2 regions of the Pseudomonas sp. Ors-4-3C genome follow, and region 2 is predicted to be linked to the other one. Evidence: riboswitches for the same ligand, from Rfam matches in the RefSeq annotation. Region 2 holds a riboswitch; the other holds the start of a gene.
What was found. A riboswitch is a leader RNA that binds a small molecule or an ion and turns the genes downstream of it on or off. The one in region 2 is predicted to bind cobalamin.

Region 1 (7,502 bases), 1.6 Mb from region 2:
TGCCAGGCGTTCGGCTGGCTCAATGAGTTCTACCGTTCGGACATCGTTTACGAGTTTTTGCTGGGGATCGGCATTGGCGTGCTGTATCGCCGGGGCTGGATCGGCGCGGGGCTGTGGCTGCCGCTGGTGGCGATTGGTGCTGCGATGATGGCGATCTATCACCTGGCGCCAGCGCCAAGGCTGTTGAACTGGGGCGTGCCGAGCGCGGTGCTGGTGATGTCCTGTATCGCACTGGAACGCTACGTCGAGCGCAGCCGGGTGATGAAATGGCTCGGTGACTGTTCCTATTCGGTGTACCTGATGCACGTACTGGTGCTGTCGGCGGGTGGTTTTATTGCGCGGCGCTACGGGATCAACCCGTATCTGATGTTCGTTGTCTGTGCTCTGGCCATCGGTGTGGGCTCGTGGCTGAGTTACGAATGGGTGGAAAAACGCAGCTATCAGTGGCTTAAAGCGCGGATTGATCGCGAACCTGTCGGTCAATCAGCTGCCGAGCTTTCCCGACAAAAATACTAGGACTTTGTGCCGCGCGATGATTGGCGTAAACTGCGCCCAAGCCTGCGAGGAGTTTCCATGACCGCTATTACCATTACCGACGCCGCCCACGATTACCTGGCCGATCTGCTCTCCAAGCAGAACACCCCGGGCATCGGCATCCGCGTCTTCATCACCCAGCCTGGCACCCAGTACGCCGAAACCTGCATTGCCTACTGCAAGCCGGGCGAAGAAAAACCTGAAGATACCGCGCTGGGGCTGAAAAGCTTCACCGCTTACATCGACTCGTTCAGCGAAGCGTTCCTCGACGATGCCGTCGTCGATTACGCCACCGACCGCATGGGCGGCCAGCTGACCATCAAGGCGCCAAACGCCAAAGTACCGATGGTCAACGCCGACAGCCCGGTCAACGAGCGCATCAACTACTACCTGCAAACCGAAATCAACCCGGGGCTGGCCAGCCACGGCGGTCAGGTCAGCCTGATCGATGTGGTTGAGGACGGCATCGCCGTGCTGCAGTTCGGCGGCGGCTGCCAAGGCTGCGGCCAGGCCGACGTGACCCTGAAGGAAGGCATCGAACGCACCTTGCTCGAGCGTATCCCAGAGCTCAAAGGTGTTCGCGACGTGACCGACCACACGCAGAAAGAAAACGCCTACTACTGAGTAAGGTGTTCACTGCGAACATGAAAAACGGCGCTGTGGCGAGGGAGCTTGTCGGATCGCCGCACCGTCCCGCTTGACTGCGAAGCAGTCACAAATCGGACAATGCATTTACCCGTGATGAATGGGTTGTCCGGTTTTGGGATCGCTCCGCGATCCGGCGGGAGCAAGCTCCCTCGCCACAATTGCTTTCAGGGCCTGTACAGGTGCGCATGCCCCGCGCGATAAAGCGACGATTCGCCAAACACCTCACTCCCCAACACCCGTCCAACCAGAATCAACGCCGTACGCCGAAACCCCTTGGCCGCAACCTTCGCGGCAATATCCTCCAGCGTCCCTAGCACCCAATCCTGATCCGGCCATGTCGCCCGGTGAATCACCGCAATCGGGCAATCCGCGCCGTAATGTGGCTGCAGTTCGCCAATGATCTTCTGCAGATGATTGACCCCCAGGTGAATCGCCATGGTCGCGCCATGCTGCGCCAGACTGCTCAGTTCCTCACCCGCCGGCATCGCAGTTTTATCGGCGTAACGAGTCAGAATCACGCTCTGCGAAACGTCCGGCAGCGTCAGTTCCGCGCCCAGCAACGCTGCGCAAGCAGCCGTAGCCGTCACGCCGGGAATGATCTCGAACGGAATCTGCAATTCGCGCAGATAACGAATCTGCTCGCCAATCGCGCCATACAGGCTTGGATCACCCGAATGCACCCGCGCCACATCCTGGCCCTTGGCATGGGCAGTTTTGATCAAATCAATGATCTGCTCCAGATGCAATTCGGCGCTGTTGATCACGGTTTCGGCCTGATGCCCCTCCAGCACGGCGGCCGGGACCAGCGAGCCTGCGTAGATGATCACCGGGCAACTGCGGATCAGCCGCTGGCCTTTGACGGTGATCAATTCCGGGTCGCCGGGGCCGGCGCCGATGAAGTAGACGGTCATGAAGAAGTCCTGTGAAAAACGGGGCAGGGCAACGCTTCAGATGAAGATTGCTCATGATCAAACAGGGGGATTATCGGGATTTTACGCAGCGCCGGCCAATGCCAGTGTCGCCTGAGCGTATTTCTGCCGGGAAATCAGGAGTTTTGCCGGAGCCTGGATCAACTGCTCGGCGAGGGCCAGCGCGGCACTTTCCGCGACGCCATAGCAACCGGTGCGCTCGTAGGCGATCTGTGAATGATGGCTTAGCCGCTGCTGGTAACTGGCCAATTCGTCGCTGCTGAAATACAACAGCGGCAAGGCCAGTTGCGCGGCCAATTCCTGCAAACCGGGCTCATCGCGCTTCAAATCGATGCTGGCCAATGCCTTGACCGCTTCGAGTTCGATGCGATGTGCCTGTAATGCCTGATCGAGTAACGCGCGCAGCGTACTGGCCGGGCAGCCGCGCTGGCAGCCCAGGCCGACCACGAAGGTCGGCGCTGCGCGGTCATCGGTCATGCGTGGTATTGACCAGCGCTTTTGCGGCGGAACAACCAGGCGCTGATCAGGCCCAGGGCCAGCCAGAACGCCACGTTGGTCAACTGTGAAGCGATTTTGAACTGGGCTTCCAGTGCTTCCGGGGCGAGCATCGAGTGCACTTCCGGTTGCGGTGCGCCAATCACGTGCGGCACGGCAAGAATCGCCACGCCCAGCAGTTTCATCAGCCAGTGACGGCTGAACACGATCAAGGCCAGGCCGACAGCGGTGGAGGCGGCGGTGCCGATCCACCACGTTTGCCGCGAAGCCAGATCGGCCGCCGCGGTGCCCGGCAGTTCAGGCGGCAGGCCCAGAGTCGGCGCGAGGACGAAGGTCGCGTAACCGGCCAGGCCCCAGAGCAAGCCCTGCGAGGTTTTGGTCGGTGCGCGCAGGGTGTATAGACCCGCGAGCATCAGGGCGAAACCGACCGCCACCACCAGATTGCCGCCGGTGGTCGAGACCACGCGCTGCCAGCCGTTTTCCGGCTCCCAGGCTTCGGCGTCGTGAGTGTGTGCGGCTGTGCCGGCGGCGTGTTCGTGAACGGCCACCGGTTCGGATTTCTCGAAGGTTTCGGCCTGCAGAATCAGTGGCGAGACCCAGAAGCTTTGCAGCAGGGTCAGCAGCAGGGCGGCCAGCAGACCGGTGAAGCCTGCGGTTTGCGCAATACGCTTGATCATGTCGGCAGGTCTCAGTGGCACGGGAACGCAGCGCTGTGGCGGGTATCGTGAGCGGCGTTGTGCACCGCTTCGATGTGCGAGAAGCCGGCGAAGTACACGAGGCTGGCGCCGAGGATCGAAGCGAAAATGGCGGCGGTCAGGCGTTGGCTCAACGTGGCGGTGCTGGAGATTTTGTCGGTGTTGCTGCCGGTGCTGCTGATGATTGACATGGCGCTTCCCTCTGGAGTGTCAGCGGGTTGATAGAGCGCATGAAAACCCCTGCGAGTCGGGCACGCAGAGGTTCGAACAGCGCCCGCCCACCGCGGGTTTGTTATGTTCAGCGACGCAAAATGCGCACTGTGTGTTGCGGGCCGGTCTCCGGGCTCACGAGGGGTTGGCGTCAGGCCGACCTGCAAGCGTCACCTTCCCATGCCGTACGGCACAGTGGATTCGACGCTTCGCTCGCTTACCGTTGCGGGGGCAGCACCGGACTGACATGGCTTTGAGTAAAGCACATGATTCACCGGTTTCCCGTTTCACCCTGTGAAGGGCACCCGTAACAAGTTGTGTAGGAGAGCATGGGTTGGGGATTTGAGTCAATTGAGTGGGGTGGGTATATCCGTTTCTGCGGTAACGGCCACTTAGGGTTCCGCCCTTACGGCGGGTCACTTTTGGCAAACGCCCCAAAAGTAACCAAAAGGTCTATGCCCTGACGTTCGGCCCTCGCTTAGGCTCGGGTTCCTTCGCTCCGGGATTCATCCGGGGGGCAGCGCCTACGGTTTGCTTCGCTGCACCTCCTCTCGCTGTGTTTGGCTGCGCCAAACGGTCGCTGCGCTCCCACCCCCGGATAAACCCCTCCACTCAGCCTGCCGACGGGCCCTGAGATCAAAAGCTTTACTCGAGCTAACGCTCATTGTGTTGAGTGGGGCGGCTTCGCCGCATGGGGGGTACGCTCTCTGAATTGTAGGAGCCAGCCTGCTGGCGATGGCGGCCTGACAGCCGACCAATTTCTTGCGGATGCACCCGGCCCAACTGTGGGAGCGGGCTTGCTCGCGAAGGCGGCCTACCAGCCGACCAATTTCTAACTGAATGCATCCAATGCCATGCAGGAACTGCCGAAGGCTGTGATCTTTTGATCTGCTTTGGCTTTGGCTTTGGCTTTGGCTTTGGCTTTGGCTTTGGCTTTGGCTTTGGCTTTGGCTTTGGCTTTTGATCTTCAGCCCCTTCGGCAGGCCGAGCGAAGGTGTCCATCCGGGGGATAGGCGCGCAGCGCCATGCGGCGAAGCCGCATCCATCGAGAGGAGGTGCAGCGAAGCAAACCGGAGGCGATGCCCCCGGATGGACACCGTAGCGAGGCAACACTGAGCCTCAGCGAAGTGCCGTACGCCGGGGCAAAGCCTTTTGGGTTACCTTTTCGGCGTTTGGAAAAGGTGACTCGCTGTAAGAGCGAAACCGCCAGCGGCGACACCCGCAGAAACGGATATGCCCCCAATCCAAAAAAACCATACCCCTTAACCCGAAGTCTGGCAAAAGTGACCCGCCGCAACGGCGAAACCGTAATCAGCAACCCCCGCAGCAACGGATATGCCCCCAATCCAAACATTGACCCATCCTCAAGCCATGCGTAGCCTTGCGCTTTCGAGGTTCTTCGGCCCACGCCGAAGCTAAGAAGGGAACGCGGTCAAAGCCGCGGCTGCCCCCGCAACTGTGAACGGTGAAGTTCGTTGCCACGCCACTGCCAGCTCAATCCACAGAGCCAGCGGGAAGGCGCAGCGAATGCCGGGCCCAAGGCCTGAACACCGTCAGCCAGGAGACCTGCCTCGTGACAGATTTCTCACTACAACCGGGCGGGGTGATCCGGTGGCGAATTCTTCCGCGCGCACGTTCGCAGCGGATCTCGTCCCGTATGCCCGCCACCTTGCCAAAGGGCATCCGATGAAAACATTGGCCAAACTCCCCGTCACCATCGTCACCGGTTTTCTCGGCTCGGGCAAAACCACCTTGCTGCGGCACATGCTCGACAACGCTCAGGGCCGTCGCATCGCCGTGATCGTCAACGAGTTCGGCGAACTGGGCATCGACGGTGAAATCCTCAAGCAATGCACCATCGGCTGCACCGAAGAAGAAGCCACCGGCCGCGTCTATGAACTGGCCAACGGCTGCCTGTGCTGCACGGTCCAGGAAGAGTTCTTCCCGGTGATGCGTGAGCTGGTCGCCCGTCGCGGTGATCTCGACCACATCCTGATCGAAACGTCCGGTCTGGCCCTGCCAAAACCGCTGGTGCAAGCTTTCCAGTGGCCGGAAATTCGCAGCGCCTGCACGGTTGACGCGGTGATCACCGTGGTCGACAGCCCGGCCGTGGCCGCCGGCACCTTCGCCGCGTTCCCGGATCAGGTCGATGCCCAGCGCAAACTCGATCCGAACCTCGATCACGAATCGCCACTTCATGAGTTGTTCGCCGACCAACTGGCCAGCGCCGACCTGGTGATCCTCAACAAGGCCGACCAGACCAGCGCGGAAGATCTGGCTCGCGTTCGCGCTGAAGTCGCCGAAGAACTGCCGCCCGCGGTAAAAATCATCGAAGCCAGCAACGGTCGCCTGCCGCTGGACGTGCTGATCGGCCTCGGCGCCGGCTCTGAAGAACACATCGACAGCCGCCACAGCCATCACGACCACCACCACGACGGTGATGACGATCACGATGACCACGATCACGACGCCTTCGATTCGATCTCGATCGAACTGCCGCAAGCCGACGAAAGCCTGCTGCTCGACGCGCTAACGCAACTGGTGGTCAAGCACGGCATCCTGCGCGTGAAGGGCTTCGCGGCGATTCCGAACAAGCCGATGCGCCTGTTGATTCAAGGCGTAGGCACGCGTTTCGACAAGCACTTCGACCGCCAGTGGTGTGCTGACGAAGCGCGCGTCACCCGTCTGGTGCTGATTGGTCAGGAACTCGACGCTGCGCAACTCGAAGCGCAACTGCGCGCCGCGCTCAGCGTTTAAGCCATGCACCTGCTCAGGACCCAGCCCGGCGGTTTCGTGTCGGATGACAACATTGCCGACCTTGGACAAACCCCCGCCGAGCTGGTGATCCTGTGCAGCGGCGATTCCAGCCTGGCGCTGCTCGCCGAAGCGGCGCAGCAACTGCCTGAGGATTACCCGAGTCTGCGCCTGGCCAATCCGATGCAGGTGCAGAATCACGCCTCGGTCGATCTGTATGTCGATGAGGTGTTGCGTCACGCCAAGGTCATTCTGATTTCGCTGCACGGCGGCATCGCCTATTGGCGTTACGGCGTCGAGCGTCTGGTGGAATTGTCCGAGCGCGGCGTGCAGGTGATTCTGGTGCCCGGTGATGATCGTCCCGACCCGGAACTCAGCGACCTGAGCACCGTGCCCGCCGAAGATCGCGACCGCCTCTGGCAGTTCCTGCGTCAGGGCGGCATGGGCAATGCGCTGGATTTCTTTCGTTGTCTGGCCAACCGCTGGCTGGCGCGGGATTACGCCTGGGGCGAGCCGCAAGCGCTGCCGCGTACGGCGATTTACCACCCACAGAAAAACACCGCCGCACTGAGCGACTGGCAAGCCGAATGGCTGCCCGGTCAACCGGTCGCGGCGGTTTTGTTTTATCGATCGCATTTGCAAGCGGCGAACACCGCGTTCATTGACGTGTTCTGCCAGCGCTTGCAGGCAGCGGGGCTCAATCCGTTGCCGATCGCGGTTGCCAGCCTGAAAGAACCCGGCTGCCTGTCGGTGGTCGAGGACTGGCTGGATGAGGTCGAGGCGGCGGTGATTCTCAACACCACCGGCTTCGCGCAATCCAGCCCGGAAGCCCCGCACCTGCGGCCGTTCCGGCGCAATATTCCGGTGATTCAGGCGATCTGCGCTCAGGACAACGAACCGGGCTGGCGCGACAGCGAGCAGGGCCTCGGGCCACGGGATCTGACGATGCACATCGCCTTGCCGGAACTTGATGGACGCATCATCAGCCGGCCGATCAGCTTCAAGGATCTGGCCTGGCGCAGTGAGCGCAGCCAGTCCGACGTGGTCTGCTACCGGGCGCAACCCGAACGTATGGATTTCGTCGCCGAACTGGCCCGGCGCTGGAGCGATCTGGCGCGGCTGCCGAACGCGGAAAAACGCATCGCGCTGATCCTCGCCAACTACCCGACCCGCGATGGTCGGATCGGCAATGGCGTCGGTCTCGACACACCAGCGGCAGCGTTGAATATCCTGCGGG
Region 2 (7,502 bases):
ATTCACCGCTGTCCACAGCGCACCCGTGGTGGGTTCCCAGGCAAGACCGTTGGGGTTGCGGATGCCCGAGGCGAAAATCCGGTGGTTGCCAGTGGCGCGATCGACTTCCCAGATCGCTGCGCGACCTTCTTCTTTATCCAGACCATTCTCGCCAACGTTGCTGTTCGAGCCGACGGTGACGTACAGCTTGCTGCCGTCCTTGCTGGCGATGACGTTCTTGGTCCAGTGGTGGTTCAGCGTGCCGCCCGGCAGGTCGGTGACTTTGATCGGCTGCGTCTTGATCTCGGTCGCGCCGGGTTCGTAGTGGAAACGCAGCAGGCGATCGGTGTCAGCGACGTACAGGTCATTGCCGACCAGGGTCATGCCAAACGGCGAATTGAGGTTTTGCAGAAACACCGTGCGCGTTTCGGCCACGCCATCGTGGTCGGCGTCGCGCAGCAGGGTGATGCGGTTCGGGCTCGGCACGCCAGCACCGGCCTTGCCCATGACTTTCTTCATCACCCAGCCACGAATGCCGGCGCTGTCATCGGGTTTCGGTGGGGCGTTGGTTTCCGCCACCAGCACGTCGCCGTTGGGCAGGACATAGAGCCAGCGCGGATGGTCGAGGCCTTCGGCAAACGCTGCCACTTGCGTGCCGGCTGCGGCGGTCGGTTTGCCGCCGGCGGGCCAGCCGATCGCCGGGGCGATGTTCACCGTCGGGATCAGGGTTTTGTTCGGTTCAGGCAGTTTCGGTGACGGGCCGGTGCCGTCGGAAACTTGCAGGCTGGAGGATTCACCACAGGCGGCGAGCCCTCCGGCGAGGGCGATGACGAGAGCGAGTTGGGTTTTGCGCATTACTGATCTTCCCTATGAATGCATGCCTAATCATAGAGGAGTGTGCGCACCCGATGGTTCAACCGCTCAACCGCGGGCCTCTTTGAACAGCACGGCCGATGCCCGGGTGATAGTTGCCCGCTTCGCTGCGCAACTTGCGGTAGGCGTAGGGGAAATACCAGGCCACTGCGCAGCAGTGTTCCTTTTGCAGGTCGTCGACCATGTCCTGCAACTCTTCGGGGCTGGCGCTGTGCTGGGCCTTCTGCGGGGCGACGAACAGGCAGCCGAGCTTGAGGTCGCTGGCAAAACTGATGCGTTTGGCGTCGCTGGTGATCTCCAGCAGAGCCTGGGTCAGGTTGAGGTTGTTGACTCGCGGCCAGCGCTGGGTCGCCTGAAGGTAGGCGCGGTCTTCGGCCCCGGCGATGAACAGGTCGGCGCGGGCGTTGCGTTCGCCGTCCTCGTTCTGTTTGCGCGTGGCGGTATCGCAAAGGGTTACCAGCTCGGCCATCCATGCCGCCGCGGAGAGCAGTCCGAGATTGGCTTTCTCGTCATGCCAGTAGGGGGTGTCGTTGTCGCCGCGTACAGCGTTGTAGCGGTCGATACAGTCAAACCAGCGTTCAAGCATCGGGCGCAGGAATTCCAGGCGCGGGTTGCTGATGATCATGCCTTGCATCGTCATCATCCTTATTGTTGTGATGTGCTTTTTCAACCAAAAGCATGGCTCTTTGATATCACTTGTCTCAGTGTGGCACAAGATTGGCGTCAGATAATTGATCGGCGGCAGTTATTCGCCCGACGGCCCCCTCTTTAATTGACGCTCCACCCCCAACCCTCTAACCTTCGCGGCTTGTTTCAGGTGCTCTGTGACCTGTGTCGACAGAGTGAAACAGGGAAGCCGGTGAGGGTTGTCTTCAGGCGAAGAACGATCACGATCCCGGCGCTGCCCCCGCAACGGTAAATGAGTGAAAACTGTGCATTGAGCCACTGTGTCGACGACGCGGGAAGGCGCGCAGTCAGGCGATTCGCCGCTCATGAGCCCGGAGACCGGCCTGATCCATCCAGCGGCATCACGGTGGGCGATGCCAGGCTTTTTGCCGTCTATTCTTGTGCCTGCCCGCCGTTATCCAGCCTCAACGGAGAGCTCCCCCATGACCGATTCCCCCGAGCGCGACGAACGCCATCTGGCGCGTATGCAGCGCAAAAAAGCCGTGATCGACGAACGCATCGCCAATTCGCCTGACGAATGCGGCCTGGTGCTGGTGTTGACCGGCAATGGCAAAGGCAAAAGCAGCTCGGCGTTCGGCATGCTCGCCCGCGCCATGGGCCACGGCATGCAGTGCGGCGTGGTGCAGTTCATCAAAGGCCGCAACAGCACGGGCGAAGAACTGTTCTTCCGCCGCTTCCCCGAGCAAGTGCGCTTTCACGTGATGGGCGAGGGCTTCACTTGGGAAACCCAGGATCGCCAGCGCGACATCGCTGCCGCCGAAGCCGCGTGGGCCGTATCCCGCGAGTTGCTGCGCGACCCGTCGATTGGCCTGGTGGTGCTGGACGAACTGAACATCGCGCTCAAGCACGGCTACCTCGATCTGGATCAGGTGCTCAGTGACTTGCAGGCGCGTCCGCCGATGCAGCACGTGATCGTCACCGGTCGCGCGGCCAAGCCGGAAATGATCGAGATGGGCGATACCGTCACCGAAATGGGCATGCTCAAACACGCCTTCCAGGCCGGCATCAAAGCGCAGAAAGGCGTCGAACTTTGAATCAACCACGTCACTGCCCGGCGGTACTGATTGCCGCGCCGGCCTCCGGTCAGGGCAAGACCACCGTCACCGCCGCGCTCGCTCGCTTGCATCGTAACCAAGGGCGCAAGGTGCGCGTGTTCAAGTGCGGCCCGGATTTCCTCGACCCGATGATTCTCGAGCGCGCCAGCGGTGCGCCGGTGTATCAACTGGACATGTGGATGGTCGGCGAGCAGGAAAGCCGCCGGCTGTTGTGGGAAGCCGCCGCCGAAGCCGATCTGATCCTGATCGAAGGCGTGATGGGCCTGTTCGACGGCACGCCATCCAGCGCTGATCTGGCGCGGCATTTCGGCGTGCCGGTGCTCGGCGTGATCGACGGTACCGCCATGGCCCAGACCTTCGGCGCATTGGCGTTGGGGCTGGCGCGCTATCAGCCGGACTTGCCGTTTGCCGGCGTGCTGGCCAACCGCGTCGGCACTTTGCGTCATGCGCAATTGCTCGAAGGCAGCCTCACCGAAGGCTTGCGCTGGTACGGCGCATTGTCCCGGGAAACCGGGATCGAGTTGCCGAGCCGCCATCTCGGTCTGGTACAGGCGAGCGAACTGAATGACCTCGACCTGCGCCTCGACGCCGCCGCCGAAGCCCTGGCCAGCAGTTGCGAGGTAGCGCTGCCACCGGCCGTGGCATTCGCCGCGCCCGAAGTGAACCCTGCTGAACCGCTGCTCGATGGCGTGCGCATTGCTGTCGCTCGCGATGAGGCTTTTGCCTTCACCTATGGCGCCAGTCTCGATCTGCTGCGGGCGATGGGCGCCGAGTTGAGTTTCTTCTCGCCGATCCGCGATACCCAATTACCCGAGGCCGACAGTCTGTATCTGCCCGGTGGTTACCCGGAATTGCACCATGTCGCGCTGGCGCAAAACACCGCGATGCTCGACGCGATCCGTGCGCACCACGCCGCCGGCAAACCGCTGCTCGCCGAATGTGGCGGCATGCTCTATCTGCTCGACGCGTTGACCGATGTCGACGGCACCCGTGCCGAACTGGTCGGGCTGCTGCGCGGTGAGGCGGTGATGCAAAAACGTCTGGCGGCACTGGCACTGCAAGCGGTGGATTTGCCGGAAGGTTCGTTGCGCGGTCACACCTATCACCATTCCCTGACCAGCACCGATCTGACGCCGATTGCCCGAGGCCTGAGCCCGAACGGCGGGCGTGGGGCCGAGGCGGTTTATCGGCAAGGGCGGATGACGGCGTCGTACGTGCATTTCTACTTTCCGTCGAATCCGACGGCGATTGCCGCGTTGTTTGCGCCAGAATGTCAGGCCGCCTTCGCGAGCAAGCTCGCTCCCACAGGGGATCGCGTTTCTTGAGCAAGCACCCCGTCCAATGTGGGAGCGAGCCTGCTCGCGAAGAGTCCATGACCGACAACGCATTCACCGAAGCCGAGCGCCAGGCCGTCTACCGTGCCATCGCCGAACGCCGCGACATGCGCCACTTCACCGGCGGCACGGTCGAACCGGAGCTGCTGCGCCGCCTGCTCGAAGCCGCGCATCAGGCGCCCAGCGTCGGCCTGATGCAGCCGTGGCGCTTCATCCGCATCAGCGATCGCGCCTTGCGCGGGCAGATTCAGCACCTCGTCGAAGAAGAGCGCATCCGCACCGCCGAAGCCCTCGGCGAGCGCAGCGACGAGTTCATGAAGCTCAAGGTCGAAGGCATCAATGATTGCGCCGAAGTGCTGGTCGCAGCGCTGATGGATGATCGCGAAAAACACATTTTCGGCCGTCGTACGCTGCCGGAAATGGACATGGCCTCGCTGTCCTGCGCGATTCAGAATCTGTGGCTGGCGTCCCGTGCCGAAGGACTGGGCATGGGCTGGGTGTCGCTGTTCGAACCGCAGGCACTGGCCGATCTGCTGCAGTTGCCGGCCGGGGCCAAGCCGCTGGCAGTGTTGTGCCTGGGCCCGGTCAAGGAATTCTATCCGGCGCCGATGCTGGTACTCGAAGGGTGGGCGCAGGCGCGTCCGCTCAATGAGTTGCTGTACGAAAATTATTGGGGAGTGAGTCAATGAGTGTGGCGTTGTTGAGTGTCGCCGCGGTCGCGCTGGATGCGCTGCTGGGTGAACCGAAACGCTGGCATCCGCTGGTGGCGTTCGGCAATTTTGCCGGGCGCATCGAGCGCCGTTTCAATGCAGGCGGGCGTGGCTGGCGCAGTCACGGGGTCACTGCGTGGGTGATCGCGGTATTGCCGCTGACCTTGCTCGCCACTGCGTTTTCCTGGGCACCGTACGTGGGCTGGATCGTCGAGATCCTGGCGCTGTATTGCGCCCTCGGCATGCGCAGCCTCGGTGAGCATGTCGCGCCGGTAGCCGCGGCCTTGCGCGCTGATGATCTGCAAGAGGCGCGCAAACGCGTCGGCTATCTGGTCAGTCGCCAGACCAGCGAACTGGACAGCACCGCCGTCGCTCGCGCCGCGACTGAATCGGTGCTGGAAAACGGCAGTGACGCGGTGTTCGCCGCGCTGTTCTGGTTTGTCGTGGCTGGTGCGCCGGGCGTGGTGCTTTATCGCCTGAGCAATACCCTCGACGCGATGTGGGGCTATCGCAACGAACGCTTTGAGCGCTTCGGCTGGTGCGCGGCAAAAATCGACGACGTGCTCAACTACATTCCGGCCCGGCTGGTGGCGCTGACCTACGCGCTGCTGGGCAACACCCGGCTTGCCTGGAAATGCTGGCGCACTCAGGGGCCGCAATGGGACAGCCCTAACGCCGGTCCGGTGATGGCGGCCGGTGCCGGTGCATTGGGTGTCGAACTGGGCGGGCCGGCGATCTATCACGGCGAACTGCATGAGCGTCCACAACTGGGTGAGGGGCCGCCAGCCGATGCCGATTCGATTGATCGCGGCTGGCAATTGGTCCAGCGCGGGGTATGGTTATGGCTGCTGATTCTCTGCGTGGGGGCTGAATTCTATGCTTGAGCACGGTGGCCGGCTGCGCAAGGCTGCACTCGATTACGGGATTGCCGAGGCTGACTGGCTCGACCTGTCCAGCGGCCTCGCGCCGTGGCCATTTGCGGTGCCGGAGATCCCGTTGCGCGCCTGGGCACGCTTGCCGGAAACCGATGACGGACTGGAGCAGGCCGCGTGCGATTACTACGGCGCCTCGCAGGTGCTGCCGGTGGCCGGTTCGCAAATGGCGATCCAGTTGCTGCCGCGTTTGCGTCGCGCCGGCAAGGTCGGCGTGTTGTCGCCGTGTTATGCCGAGCACGCCGAAGCCTGGCGCCGCAGCGGTTACATCGTGCGCGAAGTGCTGGAGCAGGAAGTCGAATTCTTTCTCGACAGCCTCGACGTGCTGGTGGTGGTCAATCCGAACAACCCTACAGGCCTGAGCCTGACCCCGGCGCGGCTGCTCGATTGGCACGCGCGGCTGGCTCAGCGTGGCGGCTGGCTGGTGGTCGATGAAGCGTTCATGGACAACACGCCGCAGCTGAGTCTGGCGCCGCATACCCACCAGATCGGTTTGATTGTGCTGCGCTCGTTCGGCAAGTTTTTCGGTCTGGCCGGAGTGCGTCTGGGCTTTGTGCTGGCCGAGCGCAAATTGCTCAGATTGCTCGCCGAACAGGTCGGCCCCTGGGCGGTCAGCGGGCCGACGCGGGTGCTCGGTCAGGCCTGTCTGCAAGACACCGAAGCGCAGACCCGGCAACGTATTCGCAGCGATGAGGCCAGTGAACGTCTGGCGCTGCTGCTGGAGCGCTACGGCTTCAAACCCCACGGCGGTTGCGCGTTGTTTCAGTGGCTGATCACCGAGCACGCGGCGGCGCTGCACGAATTCATGGCCCGGCGCGGCATCCTCCTGCGCATCTTCGTTCACAACAGCAGTTTGCGTTTCGGTCTGCCCGCCAACGCCGCTGAAGAAGCGCGTCTCGAACACGCGCTGCAAGCCTTTGCCAAGGAATTGAAATGACCACCCTGATGGTGCAAGGCACCACTTCCGATGCCGGTAAAAGCACGCTGGTGACGGCGCTGTGCCGCTGGGCCACCCGACAGGGTGTGGCGGTGGTGCCGTTCAAGCCGCAGAACATGGCGCTCAACAGCGCAGTGACCGCCGACGGCGGCGAGATCGGCCGGGCGCAAGCGGTGCAGGCGCAAGCGGCGCACCTCGAACCGCACACCGACATGAATCCGGTGCTGCTCAAGCCCAACAGCGACACCGGCGCGCAGGTGATCATCCATGGCCGCGCGGTCACCAGCATGAACGCGGTGGCGTATCACGACTACAAAGCCATCGCCATGCAAGCGGTGCTCGCGTCGCACCAGCGACTCAGCGCGGCGTATCCGCTGGTGATGGTCGAAGGCGCTGGCTCGCCGGCCGAGATCAATCTGCGTGCCGGTGACATCGCCAACATGGGCTTTGCCGAAGCGGTGGATTGCCCGGTGCTGCTGATCGCCGACATCAATCGCGGCGGCGTTTTCGCTCATCTGGTCGGCACGCTTGAACTGCTGTCGCCGAGCGAGCAGGCGCGGGTCAAGGGCTTCATCATCAACCGTTTTCGCGGTGACATCGCCTTGCTGCAACCAGGCCTCGACTGGCTGGAACAGCGCACCGGCAAACCGGTGGTCGGCGTGCTGCCGTACGTGATGGATCTGCACCTGGAAGCCGAGGACGGCATCGACCAGCGCCAGACCGACAAAGCCGAACAAGTGCTGAAAGTGGTGGTGCCGGTGCTGCCGCGCATCAGCAATCACACGGACTTTGATCCGCTGCGTTTGCATCCGCAGGTCGATCTGCAATTCGTCGGCCCGGGGCAGGCGATTCCGGCTGCCGACTTGATCATCCTGCCCGGCTCGAAAAGCGTGCGCAGCGATCTCGCGTATCTGCGTGCCAATGGCTGGGACGCGGCAATCAATCGGCACCTGCGTTATGGCGGCAAGTTGCTGGGGATTTGTGGTGGTCTGCAA

Region 1: another riboswitch for cobalamin. It lies ahead of cobW (cobalamin biosynthesis protein CobW); the one in region 2 lies ahead of cobO (cob(I)yrinic acid a,c-diamide adenosyltransferase).

The regions. Positions count from the first base shown of each region.
Region 1 is NZ_CM146900.1:2,671,927-2,679,428, reverse strand. It holds gene ACVHNU_RS11965 (acyltransferase family protein) at 1-516, shown strand, start outside; gene nfuA (Fe-S biogenesis protein NfuA) at 574-1,158, shown strand; gene cobM (precorrin-4 C(11)-methyltransferase) at 1,347-2,093, opposite strand; gene ACVHNU_RS11950 (cobalamin biosynthesis protein) at 2,175-2,588, opposite strand; gene ACVHNU_RS11945 (CbtA family protein) at 2,585-3,283, opposite strand; gene ACVHNU_RS11940 (CbtB domain-containing protein) at 3,295-3,492, opposite strand; cobalamin riboswitch at 3,615-3,835, opposite strand; cobalamin riboswitch at 4,887-5,099, shown strand; gene cobW (cobalamin biosynthesis protein CobW) at 5,198-6,268, shown strand; gene cobN (cobaltochelatase subunit CobN) at 6,272-7,502, shown strand, end outside.
Region 2 is NZ_CM146900.1:1,071,720-1,079,221, forward strand. It holds gene ACVHNU_RS04995 (PQQ-dependent sugar dehydrogenase) at 1-834, opposite strand, end outside; partial or broken gene ACVHNU_RS05000 (hypothetical protein) at 901-1,486, opposite strand; cobalamin riboswitch at 1,651-1,880, shown strand; gene cobO (cob(I)yrinic acid a,c-diamide adenosyltransferase) at 1,962-2,573, shown strand; gene ACVHNU_RS05010 (cobyrinate a,c-diamide synthase) at 2,570-3,919, shown strand; gene bluB (5,6-dimethylbenzimidazole synthase) at 3,967-4,617, shown strand; gene cbiB (adenosylcobinamide-phosphate synthase CbiB) at 4,614-5,522, shown strand; gene cobD (threonine-phosphate decarboxylase CobD) at 5,515-6,507, shown strand; gene ACVHNU_RS05030 (cobyric acid synthase) at 6,504-7,502, shown strand, end outside.